One region of the Streptomyces sp. NPDC018019 genome, then DNA from elsewhere that is predicted to be linked to it. Evidence: riboswitches for the same ligand, from Rfam matches in the RefSeq annotation. Region 1 holds a riboswitch; each other region holds the start of a gene.
The links. Region 1 has a riboswitch for cobalamin ahead of ACH4FX_RS17485 (ribonucleoside-diphosphate reductase subunit alpha). Riboswitches for the same ligand answer to the same signal wherever they lie in the genome.
Positions count from the first base shown of each region.

Region 2: it holds a riboswitch for cobalamin, as region 1 does, so the genes downstream of both, metE (5-methyltetrahydropteroyltriglutamate--homocysteine S-methyltransferase) here and ACH4FX_RS17485 (ribonucleoside-diphosphate reductase subunit alpha) in region 1, are expected to answer to the same signal.
Region 3: it holds a riboswitch for cobalamin, as region 1 does, so the genes downstream of both, ACH4FX_RS34565 (CoA-acylating methylmalonate-semialdehyde dehydrogenase) here and ACH4FX_RS17485 (ribonucleoside-diphosphate reductase subunit alpha) in region 1, are expected to answer to the same signal.

Region 1 covers NZ_JBIRGD010000009.1:160,354-163,621, forward strand. Annotated here, with positions in the region: gene ACH4FX_RS17485 (ribonucleoside-diphosphate reductase subunit alpha) at 1-1,900, opposite strand, end outside; cobalamin riboswitch at 2,060-2,201, opposite strand; gene ACH4FX_RS17490 (TolB family protein) at 2,558-3,268, shown strand, end outside.
Region 2 covers NZ_JBIRGD010000031.1:89,664-92,931, forward strand. Annotated here, with positions in the region: gene ACH4FX_RS35915 (hypothetical protein) at 1-1,137, shown strand, start outside; cobalamin riboswitch at 1,304-1,529, shown strand; gene metE (5-methyltetrahydropteroyltriglutamate--homocysteine S-methyltransferase) at 1,720-3,268, shown strand, end outside.
Region 3 covers NZ_JBIRGD010000028.1:117,636-120,903, reverse strand. Annotated here, with positions in the region: gene ACH4FX_RS34565 (CoA-acylating methylmalonate-semialdehyde dehydrogenase) at 1-1,395, opposite strand, end outside; cobalamin riboswitch at 1,598-1,779, opposite strand; gene ACH4FX_RS34560 (hypothetical protein) at 1,965-2,315, shown strand; gene ACH4FX_RS34555 (zinc-binding dehydrogenase) at 2,397-3,268, opposite strand, start outside.

The DNA of each region.
Region 1 (3,268 bases):
CGATGGTGGCGGTCGGCGCGATGGCCAGCAGCAGCGAGTTGCGCATGCCGGTCGCCGCGATACGGGTGCGCAGCGCCGCCCACCGGTCCGCCCAGCGCGGCTCGGCGTTCGGGTAGTGGTCGGGGTGCAGCACGCCCCGGGCCGTACGGGTCGCGGACCAGGCCGGGTGCGGGCCGTGCCGCTCGGCCAGGTCGGCGGACGCCTCGTACGCCGCGAGCATGATCCGCTCGGAGATGCGGGTGGACAGCTCCCGCGCCTCGGGCGAGTCGAAGCGCAGCCGCAGGCGGAAGAAGACGTCCTGGAGGCCCATCAGGCCCAGGCCCACCGGCCGCCAGCGGGAGTTGGAGGCGCCGGCCTGCTCGGTCGGGTAGAAGTTGATGTCCACCACGCGGTCCAGGAAGGTCACCGCCGTGCGGACCGTGGCGTCCAGCCGCTCCCAGTCCATCTCGCCGTCGTCGCCCAGGTGGGCGGCGAGGTTGACCGAGCCGAGGTTGCAGACGGCCGTCTCGCCGTCGTCGGTGACCTCCAGGATCTCGGTGCACAGGTTCGAGGAGTGCACGACCTTGCCGGGCTCGGCGGTCTGGTTGGCGGTGCGGTTGGCGGCGTCCTTGAAGGTCATCCAGCCGTTGCCGGTCTGCGCGAGGGTGCGCATCATCCGCGCGTACAGGATGCGCGCCGGGACCTGCTTGACGGCCAGGCCCGCGGCCTCCGCCGCGCGGTACGCGGCGTCGAACTCGTCGCCGTACAGGTCCACCAGCTCGGGCACGTCGCTGGGGGAGAACAGCGACCAGTCGGCGTCGGCCTCGACGCGCCGCATGAACTCGTCGGGGATCCAGTGCGCGATGTTCAGGTTGTGGGTGCGCCGGGCCTCCTCGCCCGTGTTGTCGCGCAGCTCCAGGAACTCCTCCAGGTCCGCGTGCCAGGTCTCCAGGTAGACGCAGGCGGCGCCCTTGCGACGGCCGCCCTGGTTCACGGCCGCGACCGAGGCGTCCAGGGTGCGCAGGAACGGCACGATGCCGTTGGAGTGGCCGTTGGTGCCGCGGATCAGCGAGCCGCGGGCGCGCACCCGGGAGTACGACAGGCCGATGCCGCCGGCGTGCTTCGACAGGCGCGCCACCTGGTGGTAGCGGTCGTAGATCGAGTCCAGCTCGTCCAGCGGGGAGTCCAGCAGGTAGCAGGAGGACATCTGCGGGTGCCGGGTGCCGGAGTTGAACAGGGTGGGCGAGGAGGGCAGGTACGACAGCGAGCTGGTCAGCCGGTACAGCTCGGCGACGTCGTCCAGGGCCCGCTCGCTGTGGTCCTCGGCCAGGCCGCAGGCCACGCGCAGCAGGAAGTGCTGCGGGGTCTCGATGACCTGCCGGGAGATCGGGTGGCGCAGCAGGTAGCGGGAGTGCAGGGTGCGCAGGCCGAAGTAGCCGAACCGGTCGTCCGCGCCGTCCGCCAGGGCCCGTTCGACCAGCGCGTCCAGCCGGGCCGCGTGGGTGCGGACGAACGCCGCCGTGGAGTCGGCGATCAGGCCCTCGCGGTGGCCGGTGGCGACGGAGGCGGAGAAGGCGACCGCCCCCTCCGCGGCCGCCTCCTCCGCGATGGCACGGGTCAGCAGGCGGGCGGCCAGCTTGGAGTACTGCGGCTCGTCGCCGATCAGGCCGGCCGCGGCCTCCATGGCCAGCGAGCGCAGCTCGGCCTCGTCGGAGCCGGGGTGCCGGCCGCGCAGCGCGGCGGCGGCGATCTTGCCGGGGTCGGTGGCGTCCAGGTCGGCGGTGAGGTCGGTCAGTGTGCGCAGCAGCGCGGCGCCGGGGCCGTCCTCGGCCCGGCCGCCGGCACCCTGCCGGGGCTGCGTGTCCTTCGCGGGCTGCACGACCTGCTCGGCTGATGCGGGCTCCGTTGGCGCGATGGTCACGTGCTGCTCTCCCTCACTCGGCGGGGGCCCGGGGGAGGAGCGGAGGGCCGCGTACGGGCGTGCGGCACCCCTGGTATGCCGAGGGGCGCGCGGGCACACCGCGCAGCGTCCACCGGCCCAACCCGCGAGGCCCGGACGTATCGTCGACCGCGCCGGAGGTGGCGCGGGCGTACTGTGGGCAGGTCTTCGGACTCACGGGTGCGGATTGCCGCACTTCGTACACCGTTGCGGGACAGTTCCGGATTCGCACCGGATTCCCCTGCGACGACAGCGAGGACGAGCATACATCTTGTGCTGCCTCGTGCACCCACCCCCATATCTTGTGTCGCGTTGGGGCGGGGTTGTCCGAAGCCGTGGTATTCAGCGGCCGTTCCGGGCCTCCCGGCGGGGCTCGCCGGGGCCGCCTCGGGGCCGCTTCCGGGCCGCTGTGAAGGCGCTTCCGAGCCGCTTCGGGGGCCCTGTTCCCGGGGGGTTCCACGGCCGTTCCGGCGTCGTCCGGCACCGCTCCGGGCGGCCTGGACGGGGGCTGATGCAGGGGGCGTATTGGTGGCGCGGAATGTCCCTGATGCGTTGACCGGGACCCCTGAAGCGTATTGGCTCCTTGTCTGCTCCGTCGGCCGGCGGGGCGGGTGGGGGAGTTGGGCAAGGGGGGGAGACATGCGAAGGAACGGTGCGGCGCGGGGTGTCGTGAAGGCCGTGGGGCTGGTGGCGGGTGCGTGTGCCGTGGCGGGAGTGCTGCCCGCGGCGAGCGCCGCCGCGAGGCCGGCGGCACCGGCGACCGAGCGGGTCGGCGTCGCCGCGGACGGGACGCAGGGAAACGGTTTTTCAGGAGCGCCGGCGCTCAGCGCGAACGGGCGGTTCGTGGCATTCACCTCGGAAGCCACCAATCTGGGACCATCGGACACCAACGGCCACCAGGACGTCTACGTCAAGGATTTACGGACGGGAAAGGTCGGCCTGGCCAGCGTCGGCAGTACCGGCACGCCCGGCGACGGCCTCTCCGGCTCGCCCGGGATCAGCGCCGACGGGCGGTACGTGGCCTTCTACTCCAGCGCGACGAACCTGGTGCCCGGCGACACCAACGGCGAGGGCGACGTCTTCGTGCACGACCGCCGCACCGGGCGCACCACGAGCCCCACGGCGGGCGCCGGCCGGTCCCCGTACGGATTCGGGGTGCAGAACTTCGCCCTCAGCGGCAGCGGACGCCACCTCGCCTTCGGCTCCTACCGTCCGGACCTGGTGCCCGGTGACACCAACGAGCGCCTGGACGTCTTCGTCCACGATGTGCAGAAGGAAACGACGGAACGGGTCAGCGTGGCGAGCGACGGCACGCAGGGCGACGGCGCGTCCGGCTTCCCGTCGATCAGC
Region 2 (3,268 bases), on a different contig from region 1:
GCCCCCGGCGCCCCCAGCGGCGTACTCGCCAAGGTCACCGCGGTGCGGGGCACGACGCGGGCGGGGACCGAGGTCAACACCGCCCCGACCACGCTCGACGCGCTGCTGGGCAAGGGCAAGGCCAACGGGAAGGTGGCCGTCGCCCCGTCAGCCGTCTCGGTCGAGCCGCTGGTCAAGGGCGTGCAGGTGTCCTGGGCGCAGAAGGGCGAGCGTCGCTTCGGGCCCCATGGCGCCACGCTGCCGCTGGGCAGCCTGCGCCTCGATGTCGGCGCGTCGGTGGCCACCGCCGAGGACGCCCCGGCGAGCGCCGCGGCCTCGGTCGCCGGGTTCGTGGAGCTCTCCCCCAAGGTGGAGTTCGCTTACGACGGCAGCCGCCCGGGGAACACGCCCGCTCCCACCGCCGCGGCCCGCACGGCGCCCGGCGGCGCGTTCATCGGGCTGTCCGGTGACTGGTCCTCCCAGTGGCGCTTCAAGGGCCGGGCCGCCGCCTCGGCCGGGAACGGCAAGCCGCTGCGGACGCCGTTCGCCAAGCTGCACGCCGATCCGGTCATCCAGGTGGGCCCGGTCCCGGTCGTCGTGAACCTGGACCTCACATGCTACCTGGCGGTCGAGGCGGACGGCCGGGTCAGCGTCGACATCAAGCAGGACGTCAAGGGCGACTTCCGGGTGGGCGGCGGCTACACCTGGGCCGAGGGGTGGCGGCCCGTCAGCGAGTCCGGCCTGCACGCGACGCCGGTCCAGGCCGCCGTGACGGCGGAGGGCCGGGCGAAGGCCACGCTCGGCGCGGAGGCGAGCGTCGGTCTGTACGGCGCGGTCGGGGTGAGCGCCGATGTCGCCCCGTACCTGCGCGGCGAGGCCAGTGCCGTGGCCACCGGTTCGTTCGGCGGGAACGGCGGGACCGGCGGGAAAGGCAGGAACGGCGCGGACAGCGCGAAGAGCGGAAACGGTACGAAGGCGACCGCCACGGCCGACTGGAAAGCCTTCGGCGGGCTGGATCTGACGGGCGCGCTCCAGACCCAGCTGACGGTCTTCGGCACCCCGCTCTTCCAGAAGCGCATCCCGCTGGGCACCCTGCACCGGGAATGGCAGCTCGCGTCCGGTCACTTCTCCACCGCGCCGAAGCCGCGCACCGGCTGACCTCTCGGGCGCTCCCTGCCCCAGCGCAGGACGTCACGGATCACGGCCCACCCCAGGGGCGGTTCGGCTGTTCCGGCCGGGCCGCCCCTGACGCTGTGGTGCCCCTGCGTCGTATTTCACGTACCGCTATGTGAACAGGGGTGTCGGGGCACGTGGTGATCGCTCTACTGTGTCGGGTGCAGCTGGTTCGCCCTGCCCGCCAGGCAGGCGCGTCGTAAGAGGGAACCCGGTGGGAATCCGGGACTGCCCCGCAGCGGTGAGCGGGAACGACCGCCGTCATACGCACTGGATCCGGGCCGGATCCGGGAAGCGACGGCCAGTAGGGGCCCGCCGGGAGAGCCCGGCAGGCGTGCCCGCGAGTCCGAAGACCTGCCCGTTGCCCGCGCGCGTCCATGCGTGCGCGGTGAGTTCCGGAGACCTTCGAGGGCGGGTTGGGAGCATCCCGGACGTGCGTCCGGGAGAGTACATGTCAGGCGGGCAGGGGTGTCATCGGACGCCGCACGGCTCGCCCGGCGCGTCGTCCCTTCGCGTTCTCGTCCGTCCCCGGGGCGTGCAGACCACGTATCCGCGAAGGAGAGATCCGTGACAGCGAAGCCCGCAGCCGCGGCAGCACGGGCCACCGTGTACGGCTACCCCCGCCAGGGCCGGCACCGGGAACTGAAGAAGGCCGTCGAGGGCTACTGGAAGGGCCGCGTCACCGCGGACGCCCTGCGGGAGACCGCGCGGGACCTGCGCCGTGCGAACTGGCGGCAGCTGGCCGACGCCGGCGTCCACGAGGTGCCGACCGGTGACTTCTCGTACTACGACCACGTCCTGGACACCAGCGTCATGGTCGGAGCCGTCCCGGACCGGCACCGCGCCGCCGTCGAGGCCGACGCACTGGACGGCTACTTCGCCATGGCGCGCGGCACGCAGGACGTGGCGCCGCTGGAGATGACGAAGTGGTTCGACACCAATTACCACTACCTGGTCCCGGAGCTGGGGCCCCACACGGTCTTCACCGCGGATTCCGCCAAGCAGGTCGGCGAGCTGGCGGAAGCGCTCGCGCTCGGCCACACGCCGCGCCCGGTGCTCGTCGGCCCGGTCACCTACCTCCTGCTGGCCAAGCCCGCCCCCGGTGTGGCCGCCGACTTCGACCCGCTGACCCTGCTCGACCGGCTCCTGCCCGTCTACGCGGAGGTCCTGGCCGACCTGCGCGCGGCCGGTGCGACGTGGGTCCAGCTGGACGAGCCCGCCCTGGTGCAGGACCGCACCCCGGCCGAACTCAACGCCGCCGAGCGGGCGTACCGCGACCTCGGCGCGCTCGCCGACCGCCCGAAGCTGCTGGTCGCCTCGTACTTCGACCAGCTCGGCGAGGCCCTGCCGGTGCTGGCCAAGGCTCCGGTCGACGGCTTGGCGCTGGACTTCGCCGAAGCCGCCGCCGGCAATCTGGACGCGCTCGCCGCCGTGGGCGGCCTGCCCGGCAAGCGCCTGGTCGCCGGTGTCGTCAACGGCCGCAACGTCTGGCTCAACGACTACGAGAAGTCCCTGGCCACCCTCGGTACGCTGCTGGGCCTGGCCGACCGGGTCGACGTGGCGGCCTCCTGCTCCCTGCTGCACGTGCCGCTCGACGCCGCCGCCGAGCGCGACATCGACCCGCAGGTGCTGCGCTGGCTCGCGTTCGCCAAGCAGAAGGCCGGCGAGATCGTCACGCTCGCCCGCGGCCTCGCGCAGGGCACCGACACGATCGCCGCCGAACTCGCCGCCAACCGCGCGGCCCTGGCGTCCCGTGCCGGCTCCGCGCTCACCCACGATCCCGCCGTACGCGCCCGCGCCGCCGCCGTCACCGGCGCCGACGCCCGCCGCTCGGCGCCGTACCCGGAGCGGGCCGTCGCCCAGCGGGCCCACCTGGGCCTGCCGCTGCTGCCGACCACCACCATCGGGTCCTTCCCGCAGACCACCGAACTGCGCGCCGCCCGGGCCGGTCTGCGGGCGGGACGCATCGGCACGGCCGCGTACGAGGAGCGGATCAAGGACGAGATCCGTGCGGTCCTCGCCTTCCAGGAGAAGGCGGGGATCGACGTCCTGGTGCACGGCGAGCCCGAACGCAACGACATGGTGCAGTACTTCGCCGAGCAGCTGACCGGCTACC
Region 3 (3,268 bases), on a different contig from region 1:
GTGCTGGTTCAGGTCGCCGAAGCCGGACCGCTTCCAGCCGCCGAAGGTGTGGTACGCGACGGGCACCGGGATCGGCACGTTCACGCCGACCATGCCGGTGTGCACCCGGCGGCTGAAGTCCCGCGCGGTGTCCCCGTCGCGGGTGAAGACCGACACGCCGTTGCCGTACGGGTGCTCCGTGGGCAGCCGCAGCGCCTCCTCGTAGTCCGCCGCCCGTACCACCGACAGCACCGGGCCGAAGATCTCCTCCTGGTAGATCCGCATGTCCGGGGTGACCCGGTCGAAGAGCGAGGCGCCCGCGAAGAAGCCGTCCTCGTGGCCCGGCAGGGTGAAGCCCCGCCCGTCCACGACCAGTTCCGCGCCCTCCGTGACACCGAGGTCCACATACGCCCGGACCCGGTCCAGCGCGTCCCGGCCCACCAGTGGCCCGAAGTCGGCGTGCGGGTCGTCGCTGCGGCCGATGCGCAGCGCGCCGATCCGCTCGCGGAGCCGCGCCACCAGCGCGTCGGCCGTCTCCTCGCCCACCGGTACGGCGACCGAGACCGCCATGCAGCGCTCGCCCGCCGACCCGTACCCGGCGCCCACCAGCGCGTCCACCGCCTGGTCGAGGTCGGCGTCCGGCATCACGACCAGGTGGTTCTTGGCGCCGCCGAAGCACTGGGCGCGCTTGCCGTGGGCGGCGGCGGTCGCGTAGATGTGCGCGGCGACCGGTGTCGAGCCGACGAAGCCGAGCGCTTCGACGCGCGGGTCCTCCAGCAGCGTGTCCACCGACTCCCTGCCGCCGTGCACGACGTTGAGGACGCCCGGCGGCAGCCCCGCCTCCAGGAACAGTTCGGCGAGCCGCAGCGGCACGGACGGCGCCCGTTCGGACGGCTTCAGTACGAACGCGTTGCCGCAGGCGATGGCCGGGGCGGCCTGCCACAGCGGGATCATCGCGGGGAAGTTGAACGGGGTGATCCCGGCCATCACACCGACCGGTCGGCGCAGCGAGTGCACGTCCACACCGGTCCCGGCGTTGTCCGTGAACTCGCCCTTGAGCAGGTGCGGGATGCCGGCGGCGAACTCCACCACCTCCAGGCCGCGCTGGAGGTCGCCGTGCGCGTCCGCGACCGTCTTGCCGTGCTCGCCGGACAGCAGCCGCGCCAGCGACTCCCGCTCGCCCTCGACCAGGCGCAGGAAGTTCAGCAGCACCCGGGCGCGCCGCTGCGGGTTCCACTCGCCCCACTCCGGCTGGGCCGCCGCCGCGTCGGCGACCGCGGCCGTGGTCTCGGCGCGGTCCGCGAGCGGTACCCGGGCCTGCACGGTGCCGGTGTTGGGGTCGTACACGTCGCCGTAAGCACCCGATGTTCCCGGTGTGTGCTTGCCGCCGATGAAATGGGTCAGTTCACGGACCATGGGGCCTGCTCTCGTCAGGTGAGATCCGGGGATGGCACGGCCGGGCGCGCGTACGGCGCAACGGGCGCGGTACGCGGCGGGGCCGTGGGAACGCGAAGCGCGGGGGACCGTCAGCCGGCGGGCGGTGCCGCGGGCCGGGCCGGATCACCTGGGCCGGGGGTACGCACCGGTGCCATGCGTGTCTGCTCCATCCTCGTGGACAACACGGAACAACACCCGCGGCCGGTATCCTGGCTTCCGGATCACCGCGCGCCGCCCGCCTTCCCGACCTCGTTCGCGTCAGTGGCGTGTAGCTCGGCGTCGCACTCCCCGGTCACAGTGGCGGGACCACGCCGGATTCGCACCGGCTTCCCTGCACCGCGGGCCTTGGTCACGAACATATAGTCGGACGTCCTAGTAAGTCCAGGGGGCCGAAGATCCCCTGGCTGCCCGACGGCGGCACCGCGCTCCACGCCCGCGACCGCGCCGGGTGCGGGGACGAGCGCCGGCGGAAAGTGAGTACGGGTCCCCGACGGCGTTGAGTACGTGCACCGATGCCGCGCCGCGCCGCCGAAGTCAGGCTGGCGGTCATGAGCGCACCCGCACCTTCACCCGCCCCCGCCGACCTGCCGCAGCGTGACCCCTTCGCGCCCTCCACGACGGCGCTGCGGGTGTTCGCCGGGCTCGGCCTCCTGCTGCTCGCCGCCGCGTACTTCCTCTTCGTGATCATCGTTCTGAACCAGGCGTACAGCGGCGACGGCGCGAGCGGGCCGCTGCTGCCCGCCGCGCGGACGGCGCTGGCACTCTCCCCGGTCCCGGGGCTGATCGCCCTGTGCGTCCCGGCGGCGGGCCTGGGATACCGGGCACGGTGCAGCACCGTGTGGCTCCAGTACGCGCTGCTCGCCGCGGGCCCGGTACTGGCGGCCGTCGACTTCTCGTGAGGGCGGACGGCTTCCTACGGGAGCGCCGCCACGGCCCGCGCGGCCGGCACCAGGCCGACCGCGCGGGCCGTCCGCCACGGATCACTCCGGCACCAGCACGACCTTGAGCGCCGAATACGGGGTCCCGGGCGCCGCGGCGAGCGCCGCGAACGCCGCCTCGTGCTGCTCCAGCGGGAAGCGGTGGGTCACCAGCCGCTCCAGCGGCAGCCACCGGGCCAGCTCTATCGCCCGGGGGAACAGCCGGCTGTTGTAGTCCCCGGCCCCGATGATCTGCAACCCGCGCTGGAGGATCTCCAGCGGGCGCACGGTGGCCGACGCGTTGCTGTTGTAGCCCATGATCACGACACGGCCGCGGACCGCCGCGTACGCCAGGCACTGCTCCAGCAGGCTGCCGACGGTGTCGATGACCACGTCGCCCTGCCCCGCGAGGGCCGGGGCGTCCGGCGTGTGGACGGTGACCCGGCCGCCGAAGTCCCTGGCGAACACCTCGCGGCACAGCTCCTGCCGGTACGGGTCCGGCTCGGTCAGCAGCACCCGGGCGCCGTGGTGCTGGGCCGCCATCGCGCACACCACACCGACCGGCCCGCCGCCGGCGACGACCACGGTCTCCCCGGCCCGCACCCGGCCCGCTTCGATGTTGTTGAGCGCGCAGGCCAGCGGTTCCACGACCACCGCGCGGTCGAAGTGCATGTCCTCGGGGAGGGTGTGGAGGAACCGCTCGGGCAGCCGGATGTACTCGGCGAACGCGCCGTCCAGGTCGAGCCCGACCTCCGTACCCGCCTTGTTGACGCAGAAGTCCCAGTGCCCGCGCAGACAGGACGGGCAACCGCCGCAGTACAGCGTCGGGTTGATGACGACCCGGTCGCCCGGCTTGTGCGCGGTGACCGCGGACCCCACCTCCTCGACGGTGCCGACCGCCTCGTGGCCCATCACCACACCCGGCTCGGCGGGGA